DNA from 3 places in the Ewingella sp. S1.OA.A_B6 genome. Region 2 is predicted to be linked to each of the others. Evidence: predicted binding sites of a transcription regulator. Region 2 holds the regulator's gene; each other region holds the start of a gene.
The links. Region 2 encodes CRP, which controls carbon source genes, mostly activating them, when cyclic AMP is high. Its sites were predicted from a motif close to ATGTGANNNNNNTCACAT; they were not measured.
Positions count from the first base shown of each region.

Region 1: the regulator CRP is predicted to act here: its motif matches at 3,202-3,219, upstream of serC (3-phosphoserine/phosphohydroxythreonine transaminase).
Region 3: the regulator CRP is predicted to act here: its motif matches at 4,344-4,361, upstream of yrbN (protein YrbN).

Region 1 is NZ_JBLJFK010000001.1:1,698,089-1,705,492, reverse strand. It holds gene pflB (formate C-acetyltransferase) at 1-138, opposite strand, end outside; gene focA (formate transporter FocA) at 214-1,071, opposite strand; gene ycaO (30S ribosomal protein S12 methylthiotransferase accessory factor YcaO) at 1,357-3,120, opposite strand; gene serC (3-phosphoserine/phosphohydroxythreonine transaminase) at 3,311-4,396, shown strand; gene aroA (3-phosphoshikimate 1-carboxyvinyltransferase) at 4,489-5,772, shown strand; gene cmk ((d)CMP kinase) at 5,970-6,668, shown strand; gene rpsA (30S ribosomal protein S1) at 6,827-7,404, shown strand, end outside.
Region 2 is NZ_JBLJFK010000009.1:13,531-20,934, forward strand. It holds gene ACMV8I_RS15725 (hydrolase) at 1-745, shown strand, start outside; gene ACMV8I_RS15730 (YheU family protein) at 759-1,007, shown strand; gene ACMV8I_RS15735 (phosphoribulokinase) at 1,153-2,022, shown strand; gene ACMV8I_RS15740 (OsmC family protein) at 2,063-2,470, opposite strand; gene crp (cAMP-activated global transcriptional regulator CRP) at 2,832-3,464, shown strand; gene argD (bifunctional acetylornithine/succinyldiaminopimelate transaminase) at 3,527-4,744, opposite strand; gene ACMV8I_RS15755 (aminodeoxychorismate synthase component II) at 4,911-5,486, opposite strand; gene ACMV8I_RS15760 (putative adenosine monophosphate-protein transferase Fic) at 5,544-6,146, opposite strand; gene ACMV8I_RS15765 (YhfG family protein) at 6,136-6,306, opposite strand; gene ACMV8I_RS15770 (aldose 1-epimerase family protein) at 6,437-7,404, opposite strand, start outside.
Region 3 is NZ_JBLJFK010000003.1:187,427-194,830, reverse strand. It holds gene truB (tRNA pseudouridine(55) synthase TruB) at 1-441, shown strand, start outside; gene rpsO (30S ribosomal protein S15) at 563-832, shown strand; gene pnp (polyribonucleotide nucleotidyltransferase) at 1,115-3,235, shown strand; gene nlpI (lipoprotein NlpI) at 3,368-4,252, shown strand; gene yrbN (protein YrbN) at 4,368-4,448, shown strand; gene ACMV8I_RS10625 (DEAD/DEAH family ATP-dependent RNA helicase) at 4,438-6,357, shown strand; gene ACMV8I_RS10620 (luciferase-like monooxygenase) at 6,462-7,404, opposite strand, start outside.

The DNA of each region.
Region 1 (7,404 bases), on a different contig from region 2:
ACCGGCCAGGAAGGACTCGTCACCTTCATACGGGGTGTAGTTCTTCTGGATGAAGTCACGAACATTAACTTCAGTCTGCCAGTCGCCAGCACTAAAACCTTGCCATGCGTTGGTCAATTTTTCATTGAGCTTGGACATTATGCACCTACCTTCTAATTTGGCTTTCTTTAAAAATCGGTTTGTAAACCTGTCGTAACAAGCATTCCACAGTACTTAGTGATGCTGCTCATCGCGGAGATATATTACCCAGTACGTTAACCCTACCATCAGACCGCCACCAATGATGTTCCCGATAGTGACGGGGATCAGGTTGTCGATGATAAAATTACTGATATTCAGTTCTGCGAATTGTGCTGGTGTGGTCCCAACGGCATGCCAGAACTCAGGAGATGCAAAGTTCTTGATGACAATACCCAGTGGAATCATAAACATGTTGGCAATGCTGTGCTCAAATCCGCTGGCAACAAACATGGCGACGGGGAGGATCATGGCAAACATTTTGTCCATCAGACTGCGGCCAGAGTAACTCATCCATACTGCCAGACAGACCATCAGATTAGCCAGAATGCCCAGACACACAGCTTCAACAAAAGTGTGATGCATTTTGTGGTCTGCGGTTTGTAAGACATTCAACCCCCACAGCCCATTATCGACCATATGTTCGCCAGAAAACCAAATCAGTGCGACAAAAAACAGTGCGCCAATTAAGTTACCTATGTAGACGTTGATCCAGTTACAGGCTAATTGACCCCAGCTTATCCGGCCACTGGCCTTGGCAATAACGATGAGTACAGTCGAGGTGAAAAGGTCAGCACCACAAACGACGACCAACATTAAGCCGAGTGAGAAGCTAATGCCCCCAACCATTTTTGCAAGGCCAAAGGGAACGGCGGCAGTACCGGTGGTTGACGTGATATAGAAAACAAACGCAATGGAAATAAATACGCCAGCAGTGATCGCTAAATAAAAGGTTTTCAGCGGTTGTTTCGTGGCTTTATAAACACCTGCATCTTCGGCAACTTTCGCTGTAGCTGCGGGTAACAATAAATTGAATGGGTTGTCAGCTTTCACTGTAACTCTCTCTTTAAGGGGTATCTACTGCACAACGAGATACTAGCAAAGCAGTATAATGTAAAAATTGATATGGATCATAAGGGACGGGTTTAGGAGGGGATTGCCTTCATACCAAAGGAGTAGTTAATTGGTTATATCATTGAAATATATGGTATAAAAATATTTTAAATATTGCAATTAAAGTTGAATGAATTGATGGAATACATAAGATTTATGTTAATAAAAAACCGGTAGCCGCGGAGCTACCGGTTTAATCATTCAACGTGGGTCAAGAGCCTTAAGTCAGACTTTTGACCAATGGCGACGTTTAGCGACTTGTAGCTTCTCATAAGCCGCCAGCAATCCCTGATGAGCCGGCAGGGCACGAAGGTCGGTCTCTACAGCAAACAGACTGTGGAAACGTTCTTCGCCGCTTATCGCTGCTGAAGCACGGTCTACTGCATCCTGACCGTACATTTTGACGAAAGCGCCATAGTACTGAGACGGGATACGATCCTCTTCCAGAGCGAGTTGCAGTAGGGTCTGCAGGCAACGGTAATAGTTATTGCGCTCGTCGCTGTAGACGGAAGAGTTAAACTCATGTGCCCACTCAGCCCAGATCAGTGCCTGATCCATATCACCACCAGCCAAAGCCAGCATGGATTTCAGCTCACCTACGCGCAGCGTATACCAGCCATTGTCTTTCCCGCTGGCGATACCGAGTAACTCGCGCACGCGGGTAAAGTCATCCAGACCCTCGTCATCGAGTTGGGTGATCATTTCCAGATAGGCTTCCTTCGGCAAATCGCTGCCCGGCAATGCCAGCAATTGCTCACGCAGATGAGCCCCCATGGTGTTATTGGCTAGCAGCAAATCTTCCGCAGGATAAATATCAGACATACCCGGAACGATAATGCGGCAAGCATAAACATCCAGATGCTCATAGTCAGCGATGTAAACTTCGGCGTCTTCTTGATCAAAAATAGCCATCAGCGTGGCAAACTCTTGTTCCGTGGTACCGCTGAAGCTCCAGTCGGCAAACGGATAGTCAGCATCCTGTTTGAACATATCCCAGGAGATTAAACCGCTGGAATCGATGAAGTGAGTTTCCAGATTTGCATGTTCTGCGACTTCTTCATCATCAAAGGTTGGCGCGGTGAAAACGTCCAGATCTTTCAGACTGCGACCCTGCAACAGTTCGGTTACGGTGCGCTCCAGCGCTACGCCGAAATCAGGGTGCGCGCCGAAGGACGCAAAACAGGTGCCATTGGCTGGATTGAACAACACCACGCAGATGACCGGGTAGTTACCGCCGAGTGAAGCGTCATAAGAGAGGATAGGGAAGCCCTCATCCTCCAGTTTAGCAATGGCTTCAACCACGCCAGGATAACGAGCCAGCACATCGGCTGGGATTTCTGGCAGGCTGATAGATTCAGCAATGATACGGTTTTTCACGTAGCGCTCGAACACTTCGGAAAGTCCCTGAACGCGAGCCTCGTTGGCAGTATTCCCAGCTGACATGCCGTTAGATACGTATAAGTTACCGATGATGTTCATCGGAATATAAACAGTTTGCAGATCCGACTGACGGGTAAAAGGCAGTGCACAGATCCCACGGTCTGGATTGCCAGATTGCAGGTCGATGAGATCACTGCCGGTTAGCTCTTTATCGGTATCATAAAAATCGTGCAGACGCTCATCCAGAATACCTGCTGGCAGAGTGTTGTTAGCCGGAATTGGAAACCATTTTTCGTTCGGGTAATGCACAAAATCGCCATTAGCAATCTCTTTGCCCAGATAGAAGTCGGCGAAGAAATAGTTGGTCGATAGACGCTCAAAATACTCACCCAGCGCAGAAGCCAACGCCGCTTTTTTGCTGGCACCTTTGCCATTGGTAAAGCACAACGGGCAGTCGCGATCGCGGATATGCACAGACCAGACGTTAGGGATCGGATTCAGCCAGGAAGCTTCCTCAATGTTGAAACCGAGGTCAGTCAGTTTTTGTTGGAAACGGGAAATTGAATCTTCCAGCGCCGCGTCTTTGCCGGTAATGAAGGTTTGGATCATTGAGTTCACTTTTGAGCGTTCTAAAAACGCGCAATCATACGGGATTTTAGGCTACAGGCAACCGATAACGCAGTGACCACAATGTGATCTTGCTCCCGTTACGAATAACCGTTGCACACTGCTTGTCTCGAATGATAAAACCGGTAAATTGGTTATCTCTATAGTTGTCTCAACGGAGTGGTGAGGGGAAATGACTCAGGTTTATAATTTTAGTGCAGGTCCGGCAATGATCCCGGCAGAAGTGTTACGTCGTGCGGAACAAGAACTGTGTAACTGGCATGGTCTGGGTACTTCTGTAATGGAAATCAGCCACCGCAGTAAGGAGTTTATTCAAGTTGCAGAAGAGTCCGAGCGTGATATTCGCGACCTGATGAATATCCCTCCCAACTATAAAGTCTTATTCTGTCACGGTGGCGCGCGGGCGCAATTTGCTGCAGTGCCTATGAATTTACTCGGCGACAAAACCACTGCGGATTATATCGATGGTGGCTATTGGGCACATAGTGCAGTCAACGAAGCCCAAAAATATTGCACCCCGAATGTTATCGATGTGACCACCACCGTTGATGGCAAGCGCGGCATCTTGCCGATGAGCCAGTGGGCGCTGAATGCTGATGCCGCCTATGTGCATTACTGCCCAAATGAAACCATTGATGGCGTAGCCATCAATGAAGAACCCAATTTTGGCGATAAGATTGTCATCGCCGACTATTCGTCTTCTATTTTATCTCGCCCTGTAGATGTCAGTCGCTTCGGTGTGATTTATGCTGGCGCACAGAAAAATATCGGCCCTGCGGGCCTGACGCTGGTTATCGTACGGGAAGATTTACTGGGCAAAGCGCAGAAAGCACTGCCTTCGATTCTTGATTACACGGTGTTGGCTGAAAACGACTCAATGTTCAATACACCGCCTACCTTCGCCTGGTACTTGTCAGGAATGGTATTTAAATGGTTGAAAGAACAGGGCGGGTTAAAAGAAATGGAAAAGCGTAATCAGGCGAAGGCAGAGCTGCTGTATGGCGCCATTGATAACAGCGATTTTTACCGCAACGACGTGACTCCGGCTAACCGTTCGTGGATGAACGTGCCTTTCCAGATGGCCGATTCATCCCTGGATAAACTTTTCGTGCAACAATCTTTTGATGTAGGTCTGCATGCGCTTAAAGGTCACCGTGTGGTCGGCGGAATGCGTGCGTCGATTTACAATGCAATGCCAATCGAAGGCGTTAAAGCACTGACTGATTTTATGGCTGACTTCGAAAAACGCCACGGTTAATGTGTGCCGAAATGGCTGGCTAAGCATGATTTAAAAATGACCGCGGACGGAAATTTGGGGTCATATTATGAATAAAAGGAAATGGAGAAAGCGTGGAATCCCTGACATTACAACCCGTTGCACTGGTTAACGGCACTATCAATTTGCCTGGCTCAAAAAGTGTTTCCAATCGGGCACTTTTACTGGCTGCTTTTGCACAGGGGACGACTCGCCTGAATAACCTGTTGGACAGCGATGACGTCAGCCATATGTTAAATGCCCTTACTCAACTGGGCGTCACCTATCGTCTGTCTGCTGACCGCACGCACTGTGATATCGATGGCCTTGCTGGCGCTTTTAAGCCATCAAAGTTCCTGGAGCTTTTTCTGGGTAATGCTGGCACCGCTATGCGACCCTTGGCCGCGGCTCTTTGTCTCGGTTCGCATGACGTCGTGCTGACCGGTGAACCGCGCATGAAAGAGCGCCCGATAGGACATCTGGTCGATGCGCTGCGTCAGGGTGGGGCGGATGTTGAATATATCGAGCAGGAAAATTATCCGCCCGTACGTTTGCGTGGAGGATTTAAAGGAGGCGAAGTGACAGTTGATGGCAGCGTCTCCAGCCAGTTCCTGACTGCACTCCTTATGATGGCGCCTCTTGCCAACCATGACACTACGATTCAGATAAAGGGCGATCTGGTTTCCAAACCTTATATCGACATTACCCTTAATCTGATGAAGACCTTCGGTATTGAAGTGGATAATTATCAATACCAGCAATTTCGTATCACCGGTAAGCAACAGTATTTTTCACCGGGCGTCTACCTGGTTGAAGGTGATGCTTCATCCGCCTCCTACTTTCTGGCCGCAGCCGCGATTAAAGGTGGCACGGTGCGCGTCACCGGTATTGGCAAAAACAGCATGCAAGGCGATATTCATTTTGCCGATGTGTTGGAAAAAATGGGTGCGAAAATCAGCTGGGCTGAGGATTATATTGAATGTACGCGTGGTGAACTGACCGGCATTGATATGGACATGAACCACATTCCCGACGCTGCAATGACCATCGCCACTGCCGCACTGTTTGCCAAAGGGCCAACAACGCTACGCAATATTTACAATTGGCGTGTCAAAGAGACTGACCGGCTGGCAGCGATGGCCACGGAATTGCGTAAAGTGGGGGCGACGGTTGAAGAGGGTGAGGATTATATTCGCGTTGAACCACCGGAATCACTGACCTTTGCCGAAATTGGTACGTATAACGATCATCGAATGGCGATGTGCTTCTCGCTGGTGGCGCTGTCGGATACATCCGTAACGATCCTTGACCCTAAATGTACCGCGAAAACATTCCCCGATTATTTTGACAGGCTCGCGGCTATAAGTACGCTGGCATAGTCTATAACTAAGACGGGTATCGAAAGGTGCCCGTTTTTTCTGTACTTCATATCATGCCTTTTTTATCGGTGTAGTCTGCTTTTTCGTCAACTGGGCAGCGTGGGGTAACAGTTGTAATAAAGGCAGCGTATAGTAGCGCTCCTGAATTAGCCTTATCGGGTTAATGATGAGGGTTTACCCCACCAAAGGAGACATAAATGATGACTTTAGCCCCGGTGATAACCGTTGATGGGCCAAGTGGTGCAGGTAAAGGCACACTATGCAAAGCACTGGCCGAAGCCTTTGAATGGCGTTTGCTGGACTCCGGTGCCATTTACCGCGTTTTAGCGCTGGCTGCTTTACATCATCAGGTTGAAATTGTCTCTGAAGAGGCTTTGGTACCACTTGCCGCACACCTTGATGTTCGTTTTGTTGCTCAGGATGGGCAATTAAAAGTGATTTTAGAAGGTGAGGATGTGAGTAATGAAATCCGCACTGAAACGGTCGGCAATACGGCTTCGCAGGCCGCTGCTTTCCCCCGCGTGCGTGAAGCTTTGCTTCGTCGCCAGAGGGCATTTCGTGAAGCGCCTGGGTTGATTGCTGATGGGCGAGATATGGGCACCGTCGTATTTCCAGACGCACCGGTAAAGATATTTTTGGATGCCAGCTCGGAAGAGCGTGCAAACAGAAGAATGCTACAGTTGCAGGAAAAAGGCTTTAGTGTTAACTTTGAACGTCTTTTAGCCGAGATAAAGGAACGGGATGACCGTGACCGTAATCGTGCTATAGCGCCTTTGGTTGCCGCTTCTGATGCGTTATTACTGGATTCAACCAGTATGTCGATTGACGAAGTTATCCAACGTGCGCTGGCTTATGCCACTGAAATTCTAGGATTGCCGCAAAAACAAACCCGGTGATCGAGCTATATAGTTGGTGCTGAATAATGATTCAGTGCCAGTTTTAGCTATAGTTTTTTTTAACCTCGCCGCAAGGGTCTGTAGCGGGGCATTTGAAACAACCCCATCCAGCAGGATGCCAGATGGACGTTAAACTTAAGAACCTAAAGATTATCAACATGACAGAATCTTTTGCTGAACTCTTTGAAGAATCCTTAAAAACAATCGAAACCCGTCCGGGTTCCATCGTTCGTGGCGTTGTTGTGTCTATCGACAAAGATATCGTACTGGTTGACGCCGGTCTGAAATCTGAGTCTGCAATTCCGGTAGAGCAATTCAAAAACGCACAGGGCGAACTGGAAATCCAGGTTGGCGACGAAGTTGATGTTGCGCTGGACGCTGTGGAAGACGGCTTCGGTGAAACTCTGCTGTCCCGTGAAAAAGCTAAACGTCATGAAGCTTGGATCACGCTGGAAAAAGCTTACGAAGAAGCTGCAACTGTTACCGGTATTATCAACGGTAAAGTTAAGGGCGGTTTCACTGTTGAGCTGAACGGCATTCGGGCGTTCCTGCCAGGTTCACTGGTAGACGTTCGTCCTGTTCGCGACACGCTGCATCTTGAAGGCAAAGATCTTGAGTTCAAAGTCATCAAACTGGACCAGAAACGCAACAACGTTGTTGTTTCCCGTCGTGCAGTCATTGAGTCTGAGAACAGCGCAGAGCGCGATCAGCTGCTGGAAAACCTGCAAGAAGGCAT
Region 2 (7,404 bases):
TCACGGTCTGCTGCATGCCTGGCGCGAACAGGGTTGGCTCGGTGTAGTGATGCATTTTCGCGGTTGTAGCGGTGAGCCAAACAAAATGCAACGCATTTATCACTCCGGTGAAACCGAAGACGCACGGTTCTTTCTCAATTGGCTGAATGATACTCACGGCGCCGTGCCAACCGGTGCGGTCGGCGTGTCGCTCGGAGGTAACATGTTAGCCTGCTATCTTGGGCAGGAAGGGACAAACTGCACGCTCAAAGCAGCGGTCGTGGTGTCCGCACCGCTGATGCTGGAACCTTGCGCTGACCGGCTGGAGCGCGGTGTATCGCGTATTTATCAGCGCTACCTGTTGGATCAGCTTAAACTAAATGCCTCGCGGAAACTGGAGAAGTACCCGGGGACGCTGCCAGTCACGCTACAACAACTAAAATCGATGCGACGCATTCGTGAATTCGACGACGCCATCACGTCCAGGGCCCACGGTTTTGCCGATGCGCTGGATTACTACCGCCGTTGCAGCGGACTCCCTATGCTGGCGCAAGTGCGCATTCCGCTGCTGATCATTCATGCCAAAGATGATCCCTTTATGACCCCGGAAGTCATCCCCTCTCTCGCTGATTTACCGCCAGGCATCGAGTATCAATTAACCGAACACGGCGGCCATGTCGGGTTTGTCTCCGGTAACCTGCGTAACCCGAAAATGTGGCTGGAACAGCGCATTCCGGCCTGGATAGCACCCTATTTAAAGAATTAAAGGAATTTGAGTTGTGATTATTCCCTGGCAAGAACTGGATACTGAGATCCTAACCAGCGTGATTGAAGCTTTCGTACTGCGCGAAGGTACTGACTACGGCGAGCAGGAGCGTTCACTCGAGCAGAAAGTGGAAGATGTACGCCGCCAGCTGAAAAGTGGCGATATCCTGCTGGTATGGTCCGAACTGCACGAAACACTGAACATCATGCCCCGCAGCCAATTCCGGGCGGGAGAGGAAGAACGCCAGAACGACTGGAACTGAAACAAAGATAAACAGCAACGCGACAAGCCGCGTTTGATTTGTAATCGAATGAATAAATATGTTAGTTAATAGATTAATTATGCCTCGATTTTGTCACGACTTTTGGGCGCAGTAGCGTCACCATTACTATGGAGTCATCAGCCCTATGTCAGCCAAACATCCCGTGATTGCTGTCACCGGTTCGAGCGGTGCAGGCACTACCACCACTAGCCTGGCGTTTCGTAAGATATTCCAACAGCTTGGCCTACGCTCTGCTGAACTGGAAGGCGACAGTTTTCACCACTTTACCCGCCCGGAAATGGACGCAGCAATCCGTAAAGCTCGTGATCTGGGCCGCCACATCAGCTATTTCGGCCCGGAAGCCAATGACTTTGGTTTACTGGAACAAAGCTTCAAAGAGTATGGTGAAAATGGCAGTGGCCGTTCCCGTAAATACTTACATACTTATGACGAAGCGGTTCCTTATAATCAGGTGCCGGGCACCTTTACGCCGTGGGAGGCACTGGAAGAACCGACCGACGTATTATTCTATGAAGGACTGCACGGCGGCGTAGTGACCGACAAAATCGATGTCGCCTCTCAGGTAGATTTGCTGGTCGGCGTGGTGCCGATTGTTAACCTCGAGTGGATCCAGAAACTGGTACGTGACACCGGTGAACGGGGCCATTCGCGTGAAGCAGTCATGGATTCAGTGGTGCGTTCAATGGATGACTACATCAACTACATCACCCCACAGTTCTCCCGCACGCACATCAACTTCCAGCGCGTACCGACGGTAGACACCTCCAACCCGTTCGCTGCCAAGGCCATCCCTTCACTGGATGAAAGCTTTGTAGTGATTCACTTTCGCGGGCTGGACGATATAGATTTTCCTTATCTGCTGGCGATGCTGCAAGGTTCGTTTATCTCGCACATCAATACGCTGGTGGTGCCGGGCGGTAAAATGGGGCTGGCGATGGAGCTGATTATGGCACCACTGGTGCAGCGCCTGATGGAAGGGAAGAAGATTAAGTGAGGAAGATGCCGCACGCCTAAGCACTGCGGCATTTAGTCACTCACTCCGGCTCAACCACTTCAAAGCTATGAGTGATGGAGGCGGCTTTACCCAGCATCAGAGATACCGAACAGTATTTTTCAGCCGACAAGGACACCGCGCGCTCAACCACTTTATCTGACAACTCTTTTCCGGTGACAATAAAGTGCAGGTTGATATGAGTGAACAGCCTCGGTGCTTCCTCACGGCGTTCAGACGTCAGTTTGACTTCGCAGTTCTGCACATCGTTGCGGCCCTTTTGCAAGATAGACACTACGTCGATGGCGCTGCAACCGCCCATCGACATCAGCAACATCTCCATCGGGCTTGGGGCTTTATCGCCCGCGTTACCGTCCATTAAAACCTGGTGACCTGACGCAGATTCACCCAAAAACGTCAGCCCTTCTACCCACTTTACGCGTGCCTGCATAATGCCTTACTCCCGCTGCTTTCATTTAAACTGAATTCTTCTCAGACTACCCTTTTAGGAAAAAACCAGCAACGTAACCCGATCGCCATCATGCTGAAGCGAGACAACAGAAGACACTCGCTCAAACCTGTGCTACAAACAGAGCCGATACATACTTTTCAGTAAATTGCGGTGATGGGTTTGTGGTTTTCATATGAAACCACGGTGTTAACAACATTTATAACGCTGTTACACTCCGACTCCCGCTTGCAGCATTACTGGACAGTTCTTATGCTAAAAGGGCGCGCATTTTTAAGACGCCGTACAGGGAACTCTGAGCCCTGTGATTTTGGGCAGCGATAATAACAGAGGATAATAACTAATGGTTCTCGGCAAGCCACAAACAGACCCTACTCTCGAATGGTTCCTGTCTCACTGTCATATACATAAATATCCGTCCAAAAGTACGCTGATTCACCAAGGTGAAAAAGCCGAAACGCTCTACTACATCGTGAAAGGGTCGGTTGCCGTCCTGATTAAAGATGAAGAAGGCAAAGAGATGATACTTTCCTACCTGAACCAAGGTGACTTCATCGGCGAGCTGGGACTCTTCGAAGAAGGCCAGGAGCGTAGTGCATGGGTTCGTGCTAAATCTGCTTGCGAAGTGGCTGAAATCTCTTATAAAAAATTCCGCCAGTTAATTCAGGTTAATCCAGACATTCTGATGCGTCTTTCTGCTCAGATGGCGACTCGGTTGCAAGTGACTTCGGAGAAAGTGGGTAACCTCGCCTTCCTCGACGTGACGGGCCGTATCGCGCAAACTTTGCTGAGTCTGGCAAAACAGCCGGATGCGATGACCCACCCGGATGGTATGCAGATCAAAATAACCCGTCAGGAAATTGGTCAAATCGTCGGCTGTTCACGCGAGACGGTTGGCCGTATCCTCAAGATGCTGGAAGATCAGAGTTTGATCTCCGCTCACGGTAAAACGATTGTCGTTTACGGCACCCGTTGATTCCCTGAAAAACGGCGCGACAGGCAACTGTCGCGCCGTTTTTATTGGAGAATAGGGAAACCTCAAGCGCTCAACACTTTCCCAATGGCTTCCTCAAAGCGATTCATCCCCTCGCTGATGTCTGCGAACTCAATCACCAGGGATGGCGCAAACCGCATGACGTTAGGGCCTGCCACCAACATCATCAGGCCGCAGTCGGCAGCGGCTTTATGGAACTCACTGGCGCGGTTTTTATAGGCGTCAGATAACTCAGCACCAATCAATAACCCCTGACCACGGAATTCTTTGAATACGCAGTATTTCTGATTAATCGCTTCCAATGCCTGAATAAATGCCGCGCGGCGCTCGCCGATGCCAGCCAGAACCTCTGGCGTGTTGATGATATCCAGCGCAGCTTCAGCGACGGCACACGCTAACGGGTTTCCGCCGTAGGTGGTGCCATGCTTGCCGGGTTCCATCACCGAGGCCACGTCTTCCGTCGCCAACATGGCGCTGACCGGGAAACCGCCGCCGAGCGCTTTGGCCGCGGTCAGAATGTCCGGGGTAACGCCGTAATTCATGTAGCTGAACAGCTTACCGCTACGTCCCATGCCGCTCTGCACTTCGTCAAACACCAGCAAAGCCTGATGCTCATCGCACAAATCGCGCAAACCTTGCAAGAATGCCTGAGTGGCTGGCGTAACACCGCCTTCGCCCTGGACCGGTTCAACCACAATGGCGCAGGTGTGATCATCAATGACAGCTTTCACCGCGTCGAGATCGTTGAACGGTACATGCACGATGTCAGCCGGTTTCGGGCCGAAGCCGTCTGAATATTTAGGCTGGCCACCCACGGAAACCGTAAACAACGTGCGGCCATGAAATGCATTATGGAAGGCAATGATTTTGCTTTTGTACGGGCTGTGGCGGTGCGAGGCATAATAGCGCGCCAGCTTGAAAGCGGCTTCGTTGGCTTCTGCTCCTGAGTTGGCAAAAAACACCCGATCGGCAAAGGTGGCATCAATAAGCTTCTGTGCCAATCGCAGTGCGGGTTCGTTGGTAAATACGTTACTGACATGCCACAGAGTTTCACCCTGCTCATGCAAGGCTTTCACCAGCGCAGGATGGCAATGACCGAGTGCCGTCACCGCAATACCCCCGGCGAAATCGACATACTCTTTGCCCTGCTGGTCCCACACACGGCTCCCCTTCCCTTTCACCGGAATAAACTGCGCGGGTGCATAAACCGGCAAAATAACCCGATCAAAAGCGTCACGACTTACCGCTGATTTTTCTGCCATTACCTTCATCCCCTTCAATCCATTACAAGTATATTGCCATTATAAGTATATCTTCAAAACAAAACTAAATATGAAAATATAGTCATAAAATATGCATAAAAAATCACCCGCAGGCAATCGAAAACCAGCTTTTTTGAAAAGTAATTTATTATCACGAATTAACTATCTAAATCTTAAGGAAATTATCCAGCAACTGGTGACCCTGCTCGCTGAGAATGCTTTCAGGATGGAACTGCACACCGTGCAACGGCAGATGATTGTGGGCAATACCCATGATCTCGTCAGGCTGACCATCGCGTTCGGTCCAGGCGGTGAGCGTGAAACAGTCCGGCAGGCTGTCGATGTCAACAATCAGCGAATGGTAGCGCGTCACGGTCAGAGGATTGTTAAGACCACGGAAAACACTCTGTCCGGTGTGACGAATTGGCGAGGTTTTACCATGAACCGCCTGACGTGCCCGCACTACCTGCCCGCCAAAAGCCTGCGCCATGGCCTGATGCCCAAGGCAGACACCGAGGATAGGTAACCGGTTGGCAAAATGGGTGATTGCCGTAAGGGATATTCCGGCGTCGTCCGGCGTACAAGGGCCAGGGGAGATCACCAGATGGGAAGGAGCCCACTGTTCAATATCAGCGAGGCTGAGCTGGTCGTTACGTTTGACCAAAACCTCAGCGCCCAGCTCGCAGAAATATTGATAGAGGTTATAAGTAAAGGAGTCGTAGTTGTCGATCAGCAGCAGCATGGCGGTCCGGGTCTTCAGTCGATGAAAGTACCCGGCCGATTCTACCCACTTTCGTGGCTAGTTGCCGCTGTCGATTTCACTGACAACTTTCTTGAAGACATCCTTCAGCAATTTTTCGTTACCGAACGCCGCCGCTTTATTAGCTTCCAGCCAGCTCTCCTGCCCGACTTTTGACCAATGAATATCATAACCCGCATGAATAATCAGTTGCTCGAAGAAGATACGCTGTGCGCGGCCATTCCCTTCACGAAACGGGTGCAGCAGGTTGATACCGGTATAATAGTGAGCCAGTTTCTTACAAAGTCCATCAAGCGGCAGGTCCGCCAGATAGCCTTCGTCCTCCAGCGCCTGCATCAGCGCATTACCCTCTTTTTCGATATAGGCAAAGTGGCAGAAAGGTGTTTCATCTTTGTAGATGTCCATTTCGCGCAGCTCACCGGCCCAGGTATAGATATCCTGAAACAGCGTCTGATGAATGGCACAAAGATGCGGCAAACCCATTGCAGGTTGGCCCAGCGTAATCGTGGCCGCACGCAGCGCGGTAAAGGCCATTTCGGCCTGCGCCAGACGGTTAGCTTCGTGGATTTCCAGTTTATTTTTCAGCACATCAATACCAGGATAGACATACGTATCGACGCCTGCGTTCAGTTTATCGTTCATAGTGCGCCCTCAAATCTTCAAGCCGTTGAGCAATTTGCTCATCACTTAGCCTGACCTGGTCGATTTGCAATCCATCCAGCTGGCTGCTGGCCATGAAGTTGTGGTTTTGACGCTCACGGAACAACTGTTCTTTCTGTTTTAGGGTCGGTTTAGTACTCATCTCAACTCCTCTGGCATGGGTTTTTGACACCGGTCTTCCAAGGGTAAGTATAGACAGGGAAAGGCCGACGAAAAAAACCAACAAAAAGGCGCCACCGGGGCGCCTTGAAAAAACTCATATTTCAGGATGATCACTCAACGGCGATAGGCTTATCGCTGGTTTCGGTTTTCTGAGTGCCCTGAATCGTTTTAACCCGTTGCTCAAATTTACTTACCGCGGCAGCATCTGGCAGCAGCGAGTAAGTCAGTTCAAAAACTGTACTCTGCCCAGGTTGCAGCTGTTTCACACGGCCCTGCTTACGTTCGATGGTCACTGGATAGGCATAGTTAGTGCCAGGTTCAATGCCAGTGACGTATCCTTGTTTCAGTGTGTCCGTGTTTTTCCACAAGGTCAACAAAGGTAACTGATGAGTATTGAACTCAATCGACGCACCTTTGTTACCGGCTTTGTTAACTACACCTGCAACTGTTTTACCCTGTGCATCGGCGTAAGGCACCATATTGAAAACCATTTCATCAAAGTTTTTGGTCGGACCGGCGTAGGTCTGCCAGTCGTTCATGCCTTTTTTGGCATAATCATTGAAAGGTGAAATTGATTTCACCGGGGCGATGAAACGCGCGCCCTGCTCAAGGATTGGCTGGCCAAAATTGCTGTGATAGATAATCTGGTAGTCATGTGGGTAATCAGACTGGTTGGTCAGGGTGTCGTGAATAGTCCAGGAGTGACTGCCCGGCACATAACGCAGCTCGGTCCAGGTTTCCAGTTTGGCTTTCTTGAACGTGTGTTCTTTAATCAGGCCGCGCACGGTGATTTCATACGGCGCAGTATCTGAAATGTCCACGACCACTTTCGACGCTGGCGTATTGCCCGCACGGCCGTGCAGCGTATAGATCATGCCGTCAGCCACCACGGGGTGCCCGGTCCATTCGTAGCCACAGCGCACCATCATCTCGTTAAAACCTTCCAGCCAGCCCACACCGTTGCGGCTTTCCAGATTGATAAACGCCGGATTGACCACTTCATTCACCGGAGAATCCCAGCCGAGTCGGATGTTATCACCGGTAACATGAAGTAAATCCATACCGCGGGTCGGACTAA
Region 3 (7,404 bases), on a different contig from region 2:
GAGCTGGAAATTCACTGCTCAAAAGGGACTTATATCCGCACAATTGTGGATGACCTGGGTGAGAAGCTCGGTTGTGGGGCGCACGTAACCTATCTTCGTCGTGTTCAGGTTGCGGCCTATCCTGCCGAAAGGATGGTTACGATGGAGAAACTGCACGAGTTGATCGCACAGGCTGAAGTTGAAGGTATTGAGCCGCGCCTGTTGCTGGATCCTCTGTTATTACCGATGGACAGTGCCTGTGAGGACTTCCCAGAGGTGAATCTTCTACCTGTCGTGGCAGGCTACGTGAAGCAGGGCCAACCGGTTCAGGCTTCGGGTGCCCCAACGTCAGGTATGGTGCGCATCACCGAGGGCGAAGAGCGTAAGTTCATCGGCGTCGGTGAGATTGACGATGATGGACGCATTGCGCCGCGTCGTTTGGTGGTTGAATACACCGAGTAAGCCTTCTTGCTCATCTTGCGATCATATAATGCAAAGAGTAGAATAGCGCAGCTTATGCACTGGGTAGCTGAATTAGAGATCGGCACCCGTTTAATTATCTATAATATTTTGGAGTATGATTATGTCTCTAAGCGTTGAAGCTAAAGCTCAAATCGTTACAGACTTCGGTCGTGGCACTAATGACAGTGGTTCTTCCGAAGTTCAGGTTGCTCTGCTGACTGCTCAAATTAACCATCTGCAAGGTCACTTCGCAGAGCACAAAAAAGATCACCACAGTCGTCGTGGTCTGCTGCGTATGGTTTCTCAGCGTCGTAAACTGCTTGATTATCTGAAGAGTAAAGATGTAGCACGTTATACCAGCCTGATCGAGCGTCTGGGTCTGCGTCGCTAATCTAGCGAGTTTCAGTGTAAAGGGGCCAATTGGCCCCTTTATTCTAGGAAGCAACCGCAAATCAGGTTACTGTAGTGTTGTTGTTTTTATAGAACTTATCTTCATAGAAATTGCTATCACGTGATCTTCCGTTACAGAGGTTCGCGCGGCTAATGAGAGACTTTATTTCCGCTGAGAGAAATAAGGATTGTCATTAGTCGCGAGGATGTAGTGAGAAGTTCTGATATTTACTGACGTGAACTGCTGTCATAACAGCTGCGCGTCACATGAAAGGATATTACATTGCTTAATCCGACTATTCGTAAATTCCAATACGGTCAACACACTGTCACGCTGGAAACCGGCATGATGGGTCGTCAGGCAACTGCAGCCGTGATGGTTAGCATGGATGACACCGCAGTATTCGTGACTGTTGTTGGCCAGAAAAAAGCCAAACCAGGCCAAAGCTTCTTCCCTTTGACGGTTAACTATCAGGAGCGTACTTACGCTGCTGGTCGTATCCCGGGCAGCTTCTTCCGTCGTGAAGGCCGTCCAAGTGAAGGCGAAACCCTGACTTCCCGTCTCATTGACCGTCCAATTCGCCCTCTGTTCCCAGAAGGTTTCCTGAATGAAGTTCAGGTTATTGCGACGGTGGTTTCTCTGAACCCACAAGTAAACCCTGACATCGTTGCGATGATCGGTGCTTCTGCTGCACTGAGCCTGTCTGGCATTCCATTCAGTGGCCCAATTGGTTCAGCACGAGTAGGTTACATCAATGGTCAGTACGTTCTAAACCCGACGGCAGATGAGCTGAAAACCAGCAGTCTGGACCTGGTGGTTGCCGGTACCCAAGGCGCCGTACTGATGGTTGAGTCTGAAGCGGACGTGTTGAGCGAAGATCAGATGCTGGGCGCTGTGGTGTTCGGGCATGAACAACAACAAATCGTTATTGATAACATCAACTCTCTGGTTGCTGAAGTCGGTAAAGCGAAATGGGATTGGAAACCTGAAGTCGTTAACGCTGAGCTGCATGCTCGCGTAGTGACACTGGCAGAATCTCGTTTAGGTGATGCATACCTGATCACTGACAAACAAGAGCGTTACGCTCAGATCAACGTTATCAAAGCGGAAGTGGTTAAAACCCTGCAAGCTGAAGATGAAACACTGGACGCTGGCGAAATCTCTGACCTATTGGGCAGCATTGAGAAGAACGTGGTGCGTAGCCGTGTTCTGCGTGGCGAGCCACGTATTGATGGTCGTGAAAAAGACATGATCCGTGGTTTGGACGTGCGTACTGGCGTTCTGCCACGTACCCATGGTTCAGCACTGTTCACTCGTGGTGAAACTCAGGCGCTGGTTACTGCCACTCTGGGTACTGCACGTGATGCGCAGAACCTTGATGAGTTGATGGGTGAGAAGTCTGACAGCTTCTTGTTCCACTACAACTTCCCTCCATACTCCGTTGGTGAAACTGGGATGGTGGGTTCGCCTAAGCGCCGTGAAATTGGTCATGGTCGTCTGGCGAAACGTGGCGTGTTGGCCATGATGCCAAAACCAGAAGATTTCCCGTACACCGTACGTGTGGTTTCTGAAATCACCGAATCTAACGGTTCATCTTCTATGGCTTCTGTTTGTGGCGCTTCTCTGGCCCTGATGGATGCAGGCGTGCCGATTAAAGCAGCTGTCGCGGGTATCGCAATGGGCCTGGTTAAAGAAGGCGAGAGCTTTGTCGTTCTGTCTGACATTCTGGGTGACGAAGATCATCTGGGCGACATGGACTTTAAAGTAGCCGGTAGCCGTGACGGTATTACTGCGCTGCAGATGGACATCAAAATTGAAGGCATCACCCGCGAAATCATGCAGGTTGCACTGAATCAGGCTAAGGGTGCGCGTCTGCACATTCTGGGCGTGATGGAACAGGCTATCAGCACTCCGCGTGGTGATATATCTCAATTTGCACCACGTATTCATACCATTAAGATCAGTCCAGATAAAATCAAAGACGTGATCGGTAAAGGTGGTTCTGTTATTCGTGCCCTGACCGAAGAAACCGGCACCACCATTGAAATTGAAGATGATGGTACAGTTAAAATCGCTGCGACCGACGGTGAGAAAGCTAAATTCGCTATCCGTCGTATCGAAGAGATCACTGCTGAAGTTGAAGTTGGCCGTATCTATCAAGGTAAAGTAACTCGCATCGTAGACTTTGGCGCATTTGTTGCCATTGGCGGCGGTAAAGAGGGTCTGGTTCATATTTCTCAAATCGCTGACAAGCGCGTTGATAAAGTGACCGATTACCTACAGATGGGTCAGGAAGTTCCGGTTAAAGTTGTTGAGGTTGATCGCCAGGGTCGCGTACGCTTGAGCATGAAAGATGCCGTAGCGCCAAGCCAAAGCGAAGCCGCAGAGCCTTCAGCCGAATAAATTTCTGTAACAGAAGTTTTACAGTTCCCTGTCATCAGGCAGGGAACTGTTCGTATCATGAGCGCAGGATGCGCTTGTGTTAAGCAGCCGGATGACAGGAGGTTAATCCAATGTTTGTCTTCGGGAGTAGAAATGAAGCCTTTCTTGCGCTGGTGTTATGTTGCGACAGCTCTTATGTTGGCAGGATGCAGCAACCATGATTGGCGTAAAAACGAAGTTCTGGCTATTCCGTTGCAGCCTACGTTGCAGCAGGAAGTTATCTTGGCGCGTATGGAACAAATCCTTGCCAGTCGAGCGCTGACTGACGATGAGCGTGCACAGCTATTATATGAGCGCGGTGTGCTGTATGATAGTCTGGGTCTTAGAGCGTTAGCGCGGAACGATTTTTCACAAGCGCTGTCTATTCGTCCTGATATGCCAGAAGTTTTTAACTACCTGGGGATTTACTTAACGCAGGCAGGCAATTTCGATGCTGCCTATGAAGCGTTTGATTCTGTACTAGAGCTTGATCCAACTTACAACTACGCGCGTTTGAACCGAGGTATCGCACTGTATTACGGTGGCCGATTCTCGTTAGCGCAGGATGATCTGCAGGCGTTTTATCGAGACGATCCAAATGATCCCTTCCGTTCTTTATGGCTTTATCTTGCGGAGAGAGAAATCAATCCGAAGGATGCCGACGTAGCGCTGCAGCAGCGTTATGACAAAGCGGACAGAGGGCAATGGGGATGGAATATCGTCGAATTCTACCTGGGTAAGATCAGCGAAACAACGCTGATGGAACGCCTAAAGGCGGAAGCAACGGATAACACTTCGCTCGCTGAGCATCTCAGTGAAACTGACTTCTATTTAGGTAAACATTACCTAAGTCTGGGGGACAAGAACAGCGCCCTGGCACTGTTCAAACTGACGGTAGCTAACAACGTTCATAATTTTGTTGAGCACCGCTATGCATTGTTGGAATTGGCGCTATTAGGCCAAGAGCAAGACGACCTATCAGAATCGGACCAGCAATAGCTGACGACACCAATCAGCCTTCTTAAATCATGGTTTAACCATTTTTAAGCGCCTTAACGGGCGAGGGTTGTTTTGTTCGTTTTATAATCTAATTTGAGCCGGTTCACACTTTTCAATGAAAATGACTGAAAATTTTCTCGACGAGTTATGTAGACTGGCTGCCATTATTAATGAGGCACGTGTACATGACTACTGAGCTTGAAACCTCTTTTGCTGACCTGGGGCTGTCTGCTCCTATCATTGCCGCCCTGACCGATCTGGGCTACGAAAAACCATCACCGATCCAATCCGAATGTATTCCACACCTTTTAAACGGTCGTGACGTATTAGGTATGGCGCAAACCGGTTCTGGTAAAACTGCGGCCTTCGCGCTGCCACTGCTGCACAACATTAAGCCTGAGTTGAAGGCTCCACAGATTCTGGTATTGGCTCCAACCCGTGAACTGGCCGTTCAGGTTGCTGAAGCTTGTACTGATTTCGCTAAACATTTGCATGGCGTGAATGTGGTTGCCCTTTACGGCGGCCAACGCTATGACGTCCAACTGCGCGCACTGCGTCAGGGTCCACAAATTGTTGTGGGTACCCCAGGCCGTCTGCTGGACCACCTGAAACGCGGCACCCTGAACCTCTCTAACCTGAGCGGTTTGGTGCTGGATGAAGCCGATGAAATGCTGCGTATGGGCTTCATCGAAGACGTTGAAACCATCATGGCGCAGATCCCGGCTGATCATCAGACCGCACTGTTCTCTGCCACCATGCCGGAAGCTATCCGTCGCATTACCCGTCGTTTCATGAAAGATCCGCAGGAAGTTCGCATTCAGTCTAGCGTAACTACCCGTCCGGACATCAGCCAGAGCTACTGGTCTGTCCATGGTCTGCGTAAAAATGAAGCGTTGGTACGTTTCCTTGAGTCTGAAGATTTTGATGCGGCGATTATTTTCGTACGTACCAAAAACGCAACACTGGAAGTGGCTGAAGCGCTTGAACGTAGCGGCTACAACAGTGCAGCTCTGAACGGTGACATGAACCAGTCCCTGCGTGAGCAGACTCTGGAACGTCTGAAAGATGGCCGTCTGGACATTCTGATCGCAACCGACGTGGCAGCACGTGGTCTTGATGTAGAACGTATCAGCCTGGTTGTTAACTATGACATCCCGATGGACTCAGAATCTTACGTTCACCGTATCGGCCGTACCGGTCGTGCTGGTCGTGCTGGCCGTGCGCTGCTGTTCGTTGAGAACCGTGAACGTCGCCTGCTTCGTAACATTGAACGTACCATGAAGCTGACCATCCCAGAAGTTGAAATTCCTACTGCAGATGTACTGGGCGAGCGTCGTCTTGCTAAGTTCGCTGCAAAAGTTCAGCTACAACTGGAAAGCAGCGATCTGGATCAATATCGTGCGCTGCTGGCAAAAATGCAACCTGCAGAAGCGCTGGATATCGAAACGCTGGCCGCTGCGCTGCTGAAAATGGCACAGGGCGAACGTCCGTTGATCGTTCCTGCTGATCAGGCCTTCAAAAGCCGTCCGCCACGTCGTGATTTTGACGAGCGTAGCGATCGCGGTGACCGCAATGACCGTCGTCCATCTCGTGATGGTGACCGTCCTGCACGTGATGGCGCAGCTTCACGTGATGGTGCACCACGTCGTGAACGTCGTGATGCTGGTGAGATGGAACTGTATCGCATCGAAGTGGGTCGCGATGACGGTGTTGAAGTTCGTCACATCGTTGGCGCAATTGCTAACGAAGGCGACATCAGCAGCCGTTATATCGGTAACATCAAATTGTTCTCTTCGCATTCAACGATCGAGTTGCCGAAAGGCATGCCGGGCGAGATTCTGTCTCATTTCACCCGCACCCGTATCCTGAACAAGCCGATGAACATGCAGTTGTTAGGCGATGCACAGCCACAAGCAGCACGCCGTGAACGTCCTGCTGGTGCTCCAGGTGCTGGCGGTGAACGCCGTGGTAACGGTGCTCCACCTCGTACTTTCAGCGGCGAACGTCGTGAAGGTGGCCGTGGTCGTCCTGCTGAACGTCGTGAAGGCGGTGCTTCTGTACCTGCTGGCGAACGTCGTACACCACGCCGTACTCCTGACGCATAATCTGACGTTAGCTCAGGCTAATAACAGATAAATAAAAACCCGCTTCGGCGGGTTTTTTTATGTTTGTCGTATTTGTCATTGCAGGATGAAAACAGTTCACGAAATCAGTCGATACGCACTTCCCGGACCAAATCATTCTGCAATTGAGAGACAATTTCGAATGAATGCAACCGCGCCTGCTGATCGAAAATCTGGCCGTTGATCATCAATTCATCCGCTTCGGTTTCACGGAGTATGGTTTGCAGACCTGCCCGGACCGTCTCTTTATTGCCTACCACCGACAGCCGCAGCGCCTGATCAACACCAAAGCGTTCCGATGCAGAACACAGGCTTTCTATATTATCGACGGGCGCAGGCAGTTTACCCGGATTACCACGACGCAGATTGATGAACTGCTGCTGATTGGACGTAAACATGCGACGGGCTTCTTCATCGGTATCTGCGGCAATGGCATTGATACAGACCATGGCGTGCGCTTTTTGCAATTGTTCCGATGGCTTGAACTGGCTGCGATAAATCGCCAGCGCCTGATACAGCATGTCTGGCGCAAAATGTGACGCAAAAGCAAATGGCAGACCCAAAGCTGCGGCAAGCTGTGCGCTGTACAGACTTGAGCCCAGCAACCACAATGGCACATGCAAACCCTGACCCGGTACGGCCTGTACAGGCTGACCTGGCTGCACATCGGCAAAATAGTGCTGCAGTTCCTGCACATCCTGTGGGAAGTTATCTACTTCGCCGGAAAGATGACGACGTAGGGCTACCATGGTGCGCTGATCGGTACCTGGCGCGCGGCCAAGGCCGAGATCCACACGGTCGGGATAGAGCGTCGCCAACGTACCGAATTGCTCCGCAATCACCAGCGGCGAGTGGTTAGGCAGCATGACGCCACCCGACCCCACGCGAATCGTTTTGGTGCCACCGGCAATGAACCCAAGCAAAACCGAAGTCGCGGCACTGGCGATACCGGTCATGTTGTGATGCTCTGCCATCCAATAACGCTGATAGCCCCACTTTTCAGCGTGTTGGGCTAACTCCAGAGAAGAA